2 regions of the Cupriavidus sp. 86D6 genome follow, and region 2 is predicted to be linked to the other one. Evidence: predicted binding sites of a transcription regulator. Region 2 holds the regulator's gene; the other holds the start of a gene.
The links. The regulator FNR, encoded in region 2, switches genes on or off when oxygen is low (the NO sensors DNR and NnrR bind a similar motif). The targets are predictions, from matches to a motif close to TTGATNNNNATCAA.
Positions count from the first base shown of each region.

Region 1: AC3G88_RS26440 (universal stress protein) is a predicted target of FNR. The motif match lies at 4,328-4,341, and genes of this name have one in related genera.

Region 1 is NZ_JBYPSB010000019.1:8,847-14,863, reverse strand. Features, by position in the region: gene AC3G88_RS26480 (Hsp20 family protein) at 1-411, shown strand, start outside; gene AC3G88_RS26475 (hypothetical protein) at 474-782, opposite strand; gene AC3G88_RS26470 (lecithin retinol acyltransferase family protein) at 835-1,344, opposite strand; gene AC3G88_RS26465 (hypothetical protein) at 1,597-1,821, opposite strand; gene AC3G88_RS26460 (ElaB/YgaM/YqjD family protein) at 2,237-2,575, shown strand; gene AC3G88_RS26455 (hypothetical protein) at 2,703-3,218, opposite strand; gene AC3G88_RS26450 (DUF1488 family protein) at 3,520-3,798, shown strand; gene AC3G88_RS26445 (hypothetical protein) at 3,888-4,232, shown strand; gene AC3G88_RS26440 (universal stress protein) at 4,481-4,921, shown strand; gene AC3G88_RS26435 (YeeE/YedE family protein) at 5,121-5,555, shown strand; gene AC3G88_RS26430 (DUF6691 family protein) at 5,557-5,988, shown strand.
Region 2 is NZ_JBYPSB010000001.1:1,000,644-1,006,660, forward strand. Features, by position in the region: gene ccoG (cytochrome c oxidase accessory protein CcoG) at 1-1,399, shown strand, start outside; gene AC3G88_RS04595 (hypothetical protein) at 1,447-1,656, shown strand; gene AC3G88_RS04600 (hypothetical protein) at 1,653-1,898, shown strand; gene fnr (fumarate/nitrate reduction transcriptional regulator Fnr) at 1,982-2,707, opposite strand; gene AC3G88_RS04610 (sulfite exporter TauE/SafE family protein) at 2,793-3,560, shown strand; gene scpB (SMC-Scp complex subunit ScpB) at 4,113-5,033, shown strand; gene rluB (23S rRNA pseudouridine(2605) synthase RluB) at 5,062-6,017, shown strand, end outside.

The sequences.
Region 1 (6,017 bases), on a different contig from region 2:
CTTTCCATCGAACCGAGCAGCGACATGATGCAGGGCATGCTGCGCGCGTTCCTCGGCGCCGCCGACGCCGGCATGGTGTTCAAGGTCGATGTGACCGATTCAGACGGCAGCTACACGATAACCGCCGACTTGCCCGGTGTGAAACACGAGGACATCCATATCAACGTCGATCGCGGCACGGTCATGATTGCTGCCAGGGTCGAGCGCACGACCGAGCAGCGGCGATGGCGAACGTGTGATCCGCCACGAGCGCTACAGCGGCGCCATGCGCCGAGCCTTCACGTTGGACGCCGATCGACGAATCGAAAGTTGACGCCACCTACGCCGACGGTGTTCTGCGGCCGGTGCGGCCCAAGAAGGAAGCCACGCCGCAGAAGCGTATCCAGATCCGTTCGGCAGCGTAGGCAGTAATGAATGAGAGTCGATGAACTCGGTTGCCCCCGCTCCAATTCAGCTTTCGCTGACCTGCTCGGTCAAGGATTGATCGGCGCGCTGAGCGCGGGAAGCTGTGCGAGCCGGCCGCGCAAGAGCGTCGAAGCCGCGTCAGACCACGGGCCGCCTCCGGCTGCCGCCACACAATCGCCGCGCTCTTGCCTTAGCTGAGCGTCGCGCTGGAGCAGGATGCCGAAGCCTCCGGCGAGTTCGCAGTCGATCAGGCCGGCCGCGTAGCCTTGCAGCCACTGCTTGGTTTCGGAGGCCACCGGCGCCAATGGGCCCCAGCGCGGGGTAAAGCACACGCCCATATCGTCGTCTCGCGAAAGGATGCGAACCTCGGGGTGCACGGGTCGGGACGCAGGGTGACATGAAAGCCCCGATAGTTGTAGCTTACGGTGTTCATGATGTTTGCTCTCCATGACGGTTAGAAAGAAAGTTGCCGCCGCGCCCGGTGTACACGCGCGCCCTCATCCACGCATGCAGTAGGCACACGGCAGCGAGTAGGGCGCGAAGCGGCTCGTGTGCCAATCGTTCAACCTGCGAGCTGGTGGACGCGCCATGTACGCACCAGTTGCAGAAATGCTCGCAGTTGTTGCGTAGCAGGTGATAGGTGTCCTCGCCCAGTCGCGAAGTGGCGCGACGGACCACATCAGCTCCGCTGTAACGGGCGTGCTGCTGCACAGTGACAACCTCGAAACCGTGGCTGTCGGCGAAGGCCTCGAGCGTGGCGCATTCCACGGGGCCTCGACGCAGCAATGACTTGAATCCCGCGTAATGCACCACCTGTCCGTTGCCGATGTAGATGCCATGATGGCGATACCAGCGTCGCGGCGTGACCAGGTGCGAGCCTTCCCGCAGCGTCTGTGGCGCGCGGTTGGTTGCCGCTGGCGCGATGTCCATATCGTCCATTTCCATCTCCCGCCGGTTGGCACCGAGGGCACGGACGCGCGGCCTGTTGCTTTATGGAATTCGCGCGGCGTTGCCGGGGTGTGGCTGGAGTATTGGTCAGCCCGGGTATTGGCACATATCAGCGCATGCCGGCAAACGCGTCACCTGATTACGATGCGCAATGTGGGAATGGCGCTGTGTGGCGCGTCAGGTTTCTTGGCACGGCTGTCAGGATTGCCTGACTCGCGCCGGCATTCGCCGATGCCGCAATGGCTACGCGATCCGCAGCAACGACCGCACCCCCGAAGCGCGGTGAATGGCACCCAAGACCTGATACCCGGCCGGGGTAAGGTGCGCCGAGGGAGACGCGGTCGGTGCGTCGGCCATATCGACCAAGCGGCGGGTGGCAAGCGCGGCCAGATCGCGCGGATCGATATCGCGGCACGACCCCAGCGATCCCAGCACCATCAACGCGGCGATTTCATGGGCACTCAACATGGCATGTCTCCGGTGGCAGCGGCAACTGTTTGTGTCTCGTCTTTTGCCTAGTGAAGATAGCCACTGTCAAATCGTTAGTGCGCTAAAACCCATAGCTGTTTGATAACGATCAATTGGGGGGCGCATCGACGATGCCACGTGACTTGCCTCGCCCTGGCCTATCCGAGCTTTCCAACATGTAGGCGGGGGACCCGGCGTCGGAGACTCGCCGATCGGGCGCGCGAGGATGGCGGGTCTCATTCCAGTGCATCGCTGACCAGCTTCTGCGGTTACATGTCTGATTTCATCGTCTAGTACCGCGGGCGCGATCCATGACACCACATGTTCCTTGATCTATCCCAACTCTCGGTCGCCCTTGCCACCTACGCTTCGTGCATTGCCAAACGAACCATGCATGACCCAAAGGAGACGCAAGATGAACGACGATGTGCACGCCACGCTTCCCGCCTACCGCGATGCCCTGATCAATGATCTCAACGTTCTGGTTGCCGATGCGCAAGCGTTATTGCGCGAGGTGGCCAGCGAAGCATCTGGCCGCTCGGCCGCGGCCCATGCCGATATGAAAAGACGCGTGGAAGACTTCCGTCAACGCATGGGCATGCTGCGCGAAGGCGCGCGCCAGCGTACACGCGAGTTCACAAAGGCCACCGACGCTTACGTGCATGAGCACCCATGGCGGTGCATCGGCACGGTGGCCTTGCTGTCTGCCGCCATCGGTGCCATTTCGACCTTGGCGGGCAGCCGACGCCACTAATCTCTTCACCGAAGCCGACGGCTTGCTTGTCTGAAGGCGGCCGGTTCATGTTCCGCAGAGCGAGGCTGCCGCCGATTCCGCGCCCGCATGTGTTCGCCTCGTCATCCGCCCTCGACGTGCCACGCACTTACGGGGTGATGCCTTCGCACAGGTTGGCCTGGCGCTTGCAGTACTGCCAAGTGCCTTCCTCGCTATTCATTGTGAACGAGATGGTCAGATCTACTGGTTTGCGGCCAACGATCAGCGCGTGTTCCTGGATGATGCCCTGGTACACCGCCGCCAGATAGTATTGGCCGGGCGGCACCCGCATATACAACAGCGGCCCCTCGCTCACCACGCGCAGGACGCGTTCGTGTCGCGCATTGAGCAGCAGCACCTTGACGTCCGCAAGCGACGCGCCATCCGACCGATCCTGGAACCGCAGGTGCACGTTGAACTGCGGCGCGAGCGCGCGCATGCGGGCCACATCGTCGGCGCCGATGCCGCCCGACAGGTACGGAATGCTGGTGGCGCCCTGCTGCAGGGCGGTCTTGGGCGTGCTTGCAGACGCAGACGCTTGGGCGCCGGCCGTTCCGGCCGATGCGGTGAAGGCAGCGAGGATCATGACGTTGACCCAGGAGCGGGGACTGCCAAGGAAGCTCATGATCGAATCCGCTTTGTGATTGCGTTGCCGCGTTGGACTTTACTTTATGTCCGCATGGGCGGTGGCAGTTGATACAGCGCAAGGCGATTTGTCATGCAACGATAAGGGGCCAGGGCGAGCTGTCACCAACGGCGCCAGTTACGGCTTCGATGTCGCCCACTACCGGACAGGCGGCGCGCAACCCACGCGCGGCGTGGTGCGATGCTTCCGCCCTTGCGGTGAATCAAATCACCGATCCCGCCAACGCCTAGTCTAGGGAAGGTGACATCTCAGGGTACGGCGACATTTCACCGAACACATCATGAGCACAATCGAGTTTTCAGTCATGTTGCCCACCTACTGCTCCGCAGGCCCAAGCCTTCAGTGCCAGGCGCACGTCGATGGTGCGCCGGCGTGCTACGGCATTACGGCCGAAGCTCTGGAGGACCATTTCGGTGCGCGATCATGTCAGCCAGAAGACCTGTTCGTGGCCTATCAGAAGCACAAGGGTGCCATCGAGACGATGGCCCGCGGACTGTTCGAGATGACCGGCGCCCACAGCATCTTGCTGCACAGCGGGCATTTTCGATTTGGCATGTAACTGCAAGACAGCGGGATCTTGAACGTTGCGAGAGTTGCGGTAAACCACAAGCGAGCCAAGCCGAGCGTCTTGCGAAGAGATGATTGACGATGAAAACTATCTGGGCCCGTCGCCGTGCCATTGTCATCCTATTGGCGATCCTCACCGCTTGCGCGAGCTATCCTCCAGGCGATCCACACCTTCTGACATTCCTGCAGGACGGCGTCACAACCCGGGAGGACGTGTACATGAAATTGGCCGAGCCGAGCGCGGTGTGGGAAGATGGCCGCATCCTGACTTATCAGCTTGACCACAACCATCAGGGTTATGTCCCGATGCGGCGCAGGGAAGCCGCTTGGAGCGCCAAGTACAGCCTGGTACTGTCCTTTGACAAACAAGGCATCCTTCGCCGGCATTCGTTGGTTAGGATGAAAGACGACCCTGTTGTCCCTTGAAATAGGTCTCGGGTGCACCCGCTCGAACATGCCGATAATGCGATGATAACAATCACGCCGTTCCCCGTACTCTGCGAAGGACAAAGACCTTTTCCTTGATCCAGCCCAAATCGATGGAGGATAGATCGCTTACCTTGTCAAAACAAGGGCGGGTACACCGGTTTTAGAATCACCGTGTCGCGTTAGTGTCCTTTTCAGTGCTGTGCGCCGAACAAGTGTGTTGCCGTCCTCGATTCAAGGAGTCTGTAATGCAATCCATCGTACTTGCCGCTGATGGGTCAACGTACAGCGATGCGGCGGCGCAATTTGTGGCCGCCGGAAAATTGCTGAAGGGACCATTGATCGTCCATCTGATTCATTGCATGCCGGACGTGTCGGGCGAGGTGAAGTCATACATCAGCGCGACCGACCTGGCAGAATGGCACGCGGATGAAAGCAGCCGGACATTGCGCTCGGCCGCCGAGATCCTGAACCTCGGCGGCGTATCGTTCGAGCAGCACGCGCTCACTGGATTCGCGCCAGAACGCATCGTCGAATTTGCACGATCCGTCGATGCGTCGGCGATTGTGATGGGTACTCACGGCCGGGGTGCGTTCTTCGATGCCATCGTCGGTTCCGTGGCGGGCCGTGTCATCGCTCATGCGCCGTGCCCTGTCATTCTGGTGAAAGGTGAAGCCGCGCGCGGCTGATAACATGGCATGTCTGATGCCAGACAGTAAAGCCGGTTCGTGGTCCTGCCGGGCGCATCGGGCAGCGACAATTCGACGTTGCCACAGATTCTTGGCGGCCCGCGCCGGCCGTCGTCGACACGAGCCGATTGCGCCTGTCGGAACCTCTCGCACCTCCCGATGTCCGCGGTTCAGGAGTAAATATCGAATAGGAAAACCCATGATGCTGGATCTTGATCACTTCACCCCATCGCTGTCGCTCGCGGGCGGGCTTCTTATCGGCTTGGCGGCGGCCGTGCTGATTCTTTTCAACGGCCGCATTGCCGGCATCAGCGGCATCCTGGGCGGATTGCTGGGCATGCCTCGCCGCGACATGGCGTGGCGCATTGCCTTCCTTGCGGGGCTGCTCGCCGCACCGGTGCTGGGCCGCCTGGCGGGTCATCCTGCCGTTGCCAGCATCGAGGCTGGCTGGACCCAAGTACTGGTGGCCGGCTTGCTCGTGGGCATCGGCACGCGATACGCAAGCGGATGTACCAGTGGGCACGGCGTGTGCGGAATCTCGCGCGGTTCGGTACGGTCGATTTCCGGCACGCTTACCTTCATGGCAGCCGGCTTCCTGACCGTCTTCGTACAACGTCATTTGCTGGGAGCCTGAGATGGGCACGATCACTGCGTGGGTAGCTGGGCTGGTATTTGGGCTCGGCCTGATGGTGTCGGGCATGGCGAACCCTGCCAAGGTCCTGGGCTTCCTGGACCTTGCCGGCGTGTGGGACCCTTCGCTCGCTTTTGTCATGGTCGGTGCGATCTCGCTGGCCGCACTCGGATTTCTGATCGCCCGGCGCCGTGCACGTTCGTGGTTCGGATTACCGATGCAGTGGCCCTCCAGCACGTCGATCACATGGCGCCTGATCCTTGGCAGTGCCGCCTTCGGCATCGGCTGGGGGCTGGCGGGCTTCTGCCCTGGGCCCGCATTGGTGGCGTTGGGAGCGGGATATCCGAAGGCCGCCGGTTTCGTCCTAGCCATGCCGGCGGGGATGATGGTGTTCGAACTTATCGAACAGGTGAAATCGCGTGTGGCGCGCGCTTGAGCGTGGGCTGATCGTAGGTCGAACGTGGG
Region 2 (6,017 bases):
CACCGAAGAGGCCCTGTACGAAGTCCGGCGCAAAATCTACCCGCGCTCGGTCACGGGCGCTTTTTCGAGCTGGCGGGTCTGGCTGGTCATCCTCACGCAACTGGTCTACTACGGCACGCCGTGGCTGCAATGGAACGACCGGCAAGCCGTCCTGTTCGATCTCGGCGCCCGCAAGTTCTACATCTTCGGCCTTGTGCTGTGGCCGCAGGACGTGATCTACCTGGCGGTGCTGCTGGTCATCTCGGCGCTGGCACTGTTCCTGTTCACGGCCATCGCCGGACGGTTGTTCTGCGGGTACGCGTGCCCACAGACCGTCTATACCGAGATCTTCATGTGGATCGAGCGCCGGGTGGAGGGTGACCGCATCGCCCGCATCCGGCTGGACGGCGATCCGTGGAGCCTGCGCAAGATTCGTCTCAAGGCGACCAAGCACGCGCTGTGGATCCTGATCGCGCTGTGGACGGGCTTTACGTTCATCGGCTATTTCGCACCGATCCGCGAACTGGGCGGCGAGGTCCTGCACTGGACCCTCGGTCCGTGGCAGGCGTTCTGGATGCTGTTCTATGCGTTTGCCACGTGGGGCAACGCCGGGTTCATGCGCGAGCAGGTGTGCAAGTACATGTGCCCGTACGCGCGCTTCCAGAGCGTGATGGTGGACCGCGACACCTACGTCGTGACCTATGACGTGGGCCGTGGCGAACCGCGCGGCAGCCGGTCGCGCAAGGCGGACCACCACGCGGCTGGCCTGGGCGACTGCGTGAACTGCAGCATCTGCGTACAGGTGTGTCCGACCGGGATCGACATCCGCGACGGCCTGCAGTACGAGTGCATCGGCTGCGGCGCGTGCATCGACGCCTGCGACCAGGTCATGGACAAGATGGAGTATCCGCGCGGGTTGATCCGGTACACATCGGAAAACGCGATGCGCAAGAAGCTGTCGGCATCGGACGCCCGCAAGCGGCTGATGCGTCCGCGCACGATTGTCTACACGGCGATCTGGCTCGCCTTGACGGCAGGCTTCGTCACATCGCTGGCCATGCGCGCGCCGCTCAAGGTCGACATCATTCGCGATCGTGGCGCGCTCGGGCGCGAAGTGGAAGGGCGCTGGATCGAAAACGTGTACCGGCTGCAACTGATCAACGCCACCGAGGCGCCGATGAAGTTTCACGTGCAGGCGCAGAGCGACGCGTTGCAGGGCATGGTCGTGGAGTACGACCATGGCGCGGAATCGCTGTCGCCCACGTCGAACCGGCTGCTGCCGATCCGGATTCGTGTGCCGATCGACGATGCGAAGCAGGGTACGCACAAGATCGAGGTGACGGTCACCGCCGAGACCGAAACCGATCGGAAAGTGGATATCCGGCAAAGCACGAGTTTCATCGTGCCTCGCGATCTGTGATGCTGTCACGGATGGTGAGCCGGGACGAATGCCAATAGGAGAGCGCAATGACCCAACACCCCGCAAAGCCCTGGTACAGGGAGCCATGGCCCTGGATTTTGATGAGTGGTCCGCTGCTGGCGATGGTCGCTTGCGGTATCACGATCTGGCTGGCAAACACCCATGCCGATGTGCCGGTGAACGATGCCACGCGCCACGGACTAGTGGTCGAGAAGGCCGGTGCCGATCGCGCTGAACCCGCTGCGAGGCGCCCATGAGACTGCGCTGGCTGATGTGGGTGCTATGGCCGGCGTTTCTGATGGGCGGTGCGGCCACGGCGGTGGTGTTCTCGGTGGTGGATCCCGGAGACCTCAGCTTCTTCGGACAACCGGTAGAAGCTTCCCGGCAGGCGATCTACACCGTTGGCTTCCTGGTCGCGTGGTTGTTCTGCGCGTTGTCCAGCGGGCTCACGCTGTACACGATGCCGGTGAAGCTCAGCGACACCGATGAACTCGAATAGCAATGCAGAACAGGCGCTGCAAACAGAAAGGCCGCGCTGGATGGCTCCGGCGCGGCCTTTGTCGTGATGCGTGGCCCTGGCTTTCAGCAGGACCGGCTGTACACCTGCTTGATGCCTGCCATATCGACGAGCTTCACATGTCGCTGACGAATCTGGATCAGGCCTGCTTCGGCAAAGCGCGAGAACAGGCGGCTGACGGTCTCGAGTTTCAGGCCCAGGTAGCTGCCGATTTCCTCGCGGCTCATGCGCAGCACGAACTCGGTGGACGAATAACCGCGCGCCGACAGACGCTCGGACATGTTGACGAGAAACGCAGCCAAACGTTCTTCGGCGCGCATCGATCCGAGCGTGATCAGCATGACCTGGTCCTGCGAGATTTCCTTGCTCATCAGGCGCAGGAACTGGCCTTGCAGCGAGGGAAGGATGCTCGACAGCGATTGCAGGTCGTCGTAGCGTACGACGCAGACTTCGGCGTCTTCCAGCGCGGTGGCGTCGGAGGCGTGCTGCATCTCGCTGAGGCCATCGAGGCCGATGACTTCACCGGGCAGATGGAAGCCCGTGATCTGTGTGCGCCCGTCTTCCATCGTGACGTGCGTCTTCAGTGTGCCAAAGCGAATGGCGTAGACCGCATTGAGCGGTTCGCCCATCCGGTAAAGCGTTTCGCCCTTGTGAACACGCACGCGTTCCTGCACGAGCGTGTCCATCTTCGCCAGGTCTTGTTGCGACATGCCCACGGGCAGGCAAAGCTGGCCCATGGCACACGTTGAGCAACGGGGCGACATCTCGGTGACGGGAATGGAAGTCAACAATTGAAGTGCTCGTTATGAATGCGCTTGCAGCGAGGGCGCGATGCAGGCATTTTACAGCGTCATGTGACGCAGAAGCGAGGAACAGTTGCCTTTTGGTGTGCTTTTAAGCGTTTTTCTGATGGCATTGCTCGGTGGCATGCATTGCGCGGCCATGTGTGGAGGAATTGCTATTGCCGCGGAGCAGAAACAGCACCGCGATGTGGCAATTGTCATACACCGTACCGCTCGTCAGTGGTGGACTGCGCTGTGCATCATGCATGCAGGCCGCATCACGACATACATGCTGCTGGGTGCGGTGATGGGTGCTGTCGGTGCGACGGCGTGGCGGCAGGAGTATCTGCCATTGCAGCGATGGCTTTATGCCGGGGGCAGCATGATGCTGGTACTCACCGGTGTGTGGCTGTTGCGTGGACGCGTGATGCGTTCCGACTGGATCGAGCGGCTCGCCTCTCTGGCCGCCGTGCACGTGGTGCAGCGTGCGCGGGCCATGACCGCCCGACTGCCGGTGCGGCTACGTGGCGAGCGTCGCGCAACGCCGCTGTTGCGCCGATACGGTATGGGTCTGGCCTGGGGGCTGGTGCCTTGCGGAATGATCTATGGCGCATTGGCGCTGGCACTGCTGGCAGGCAACGCGGTGTCGGGCGCGCTGGTGATGGGCGCGTTCGGGCTCGGCACGCTGCCCAACCTGCTGGTGATCTCCGGGCTGTCGGGGTACCTGCGGCAACTCTCGCGCAAACCTGTGGTGCGGGTCGCGTCGGGGCTGCTGGTGATCGGCTTCGGCGTGCTCGGCGTGGCCCGGTCGATCTGGCTCCCGGACACGCTGGCCCAACACGGCTTTTGCGTGGTGTTCTGAATCGGCCACAAGGGCGGGTTGCGGGCGGGGCCGGGAATGCCATACAATCGACGGAACCACGGTATCGCGCCGCACCATTGCTCGGGGCGCCGCTGGGGCCGCATTCCTGATCTGGGGAGCGTGCCCAGGGTTTTTGGCCACTCCGGTGCGCCGAGAACGTCTCAACAGTCCATCCGGTTCAAAAGATCTGGTTAAAAGACCGGCTGCGGTTGGGAAATGGCGCCGGTCAGGGCAGGGTTGCCTGAGCCGATACCGTTTTGTTTCTTGCCGTCTTGGCCATCTGGTGGCCCTGGCGAATGTCCGCCCCGAAGGGAGAAGGCGCGACGCAAGAGGTCCGTTGACTGGTGAAACTGGCCAGCGCCGGACGATCTCCTGCCGGATCGACCCGGCATTTCGATGCAAAAGAACGAGGTGCGCACGGCTGCGCTGCATTAGGCAGGCGAGCTGGCTGCGCGATGAAATGGCGGCGGCTTCGGCCTCGCTGTATCTGCAATCTCCAGTGCTCCGGGATTCGTCCGGGGGCAGGTGCAAAGACAGGCTGCACGCAATCACATGAATACCCAAGAGGCGAAGATCGTCCTCGAGACCGCGCTGATCTGTGCGCAGGAGCCGCTGCGCGTTGGCGATCTGCGACGGTTGTTTGCCGACGACGTCGGTGCCGACACGATCCGAGTGCTGCTCGAGGAACTGCGGCAGGACTGGCAGCCGCGCGGGGTCGAACTCGTGGCGCTGGCCAGCGGCTGGCGCTTCCAGAGCCGCCCCGAGATGCGGGAATTTCTCGACCGGCTGAATCCGGAAAAGCCCCCCAAGTACTCGCGTGCGGTCATGGAGACCCTGGCGATCATCGCGTATCGCCAGCCTGTCACCCGTGGCGATATCGAGGAAATCCGGGGCGTGACGGTCAGCACGGACGTGATCAAGAAACTCGAGGATCGCAGCTGGATCGAAGTCATCGGCCATCGCGACGTGCCCGGTCGTCCCGCCTTGTACGCGACGACCAAGGCGTTCCTGGATGACCTTGGCCTGCGTTCGCTGGACGAACTGCCCCCGCTGGAGGATGCCCAGGCGCAGGCGCAAGCGGCGCTCCTGGAGCAGCAGGCCATCGATTTTGAAGAAATCGCCACGGCTAACCCGCCTGCCGGCGACGAGGAAGCGTTTGCCGAACCGGCAGCCGCGTTGACCGTCGAGGCCGCCGGGCCGGAGGTGGGCGCCGGGCCTGTCGAGGCGGGACAGCAACACGAAGCGGGGCCTGCCGCCCCCAGCGAGGAAGTCGCCGACGGCGATGCCTCCGAAGACGATATCAGCGCCGCCCGGATGCCTGAAGACGACGGGCAGGAAGACGCGCCGGTGGCTCATGCCAACGGCTTCCACATGGACACCGGGGCGCCCGAAGCGGCGCCCGCCGACCCTGCGGACCGGAATGGCGATATGCCGTTCTCGACCGAGGACGACGACGAGCGTGTGTCCAACTGAACAACATGCAACATCGATAGTGAATACTTTGTCTGATTCCGCTGAGCAAGACGTCCGCCAGCCGGACGTGCCGGGTGACACCGGCGCCCCCGATACGGGAAATGACGCCGACGGCGCGCCGCGCCGCAAGGGGCTCCGCCGCGGTTTGCGCAATCTGGTGGCTTCGCGCCGCCAGGCCGCGCAGGATCGGGACGCGGGTCGCGCCGATGGCGACGCGCCGGCACCGGCCGAGGGGGGCGAAACCGCCCAGCCCGCCGCGCCGCGTAGCCGTGGTCGCCGCAAGCCGGCGCCTGCCGCCGATGCCGGTGCGCCAGAGGCGCGGCAGGCAGACGGTGGCGAGGCACAGGCCCAGCCTGGTCAGCGCAAGCGCCGCCAGCAGCCGCAGCGCAAGGCCGCACTGGTCGACGGCGACAACAAGCCGGCGGCCGAACAGGCCGGCAAGCGCAATCGCAATGGCCAGCGCAAGAATCAGGGGGGTGCCGGCAAGCAGGGCGCCCGTGGCGAACAGCGTCAGGGCGACAAGTCGGCGAAGCCGGCCGGCAAGACCGGTGGCGCCAAGGCTGCCGCCGGTGCCGAGGACGTGTTCCGCTTCGTGATCTCCGAGCAGTTCGACGAGGAAGATACCGTCGTGCCGCGCACCAAGGCCAAGCCGGTGCGCGAACTGACGTCGGATGACGATGCGCCGAAGCTGCACAAGGTGCTGGCCGAAGGCGGCCTGGGCTCGCGCCGCGAGATGGAAGAGCTGATCCTGCAGGGCCGGGTGTCCGTCAACGGTCTGCCCGCGCATATCGGCCAGCGCATCCTGCCGGCCGACCAGGTCCGCGTGAACGGCAAGCTGATTCATCGCAAGGTAACGACCAAGCCGCCGCGTGTGCTGCTGTATCACAAGCCGTCCGGCGAGATCGTCAGCCAGTCGGACCCGGAAGGCCGTCCGACCGTATTCGACAGCCTGCCGCGCATCAAGAACGGCAAGTGGGTGGCGGT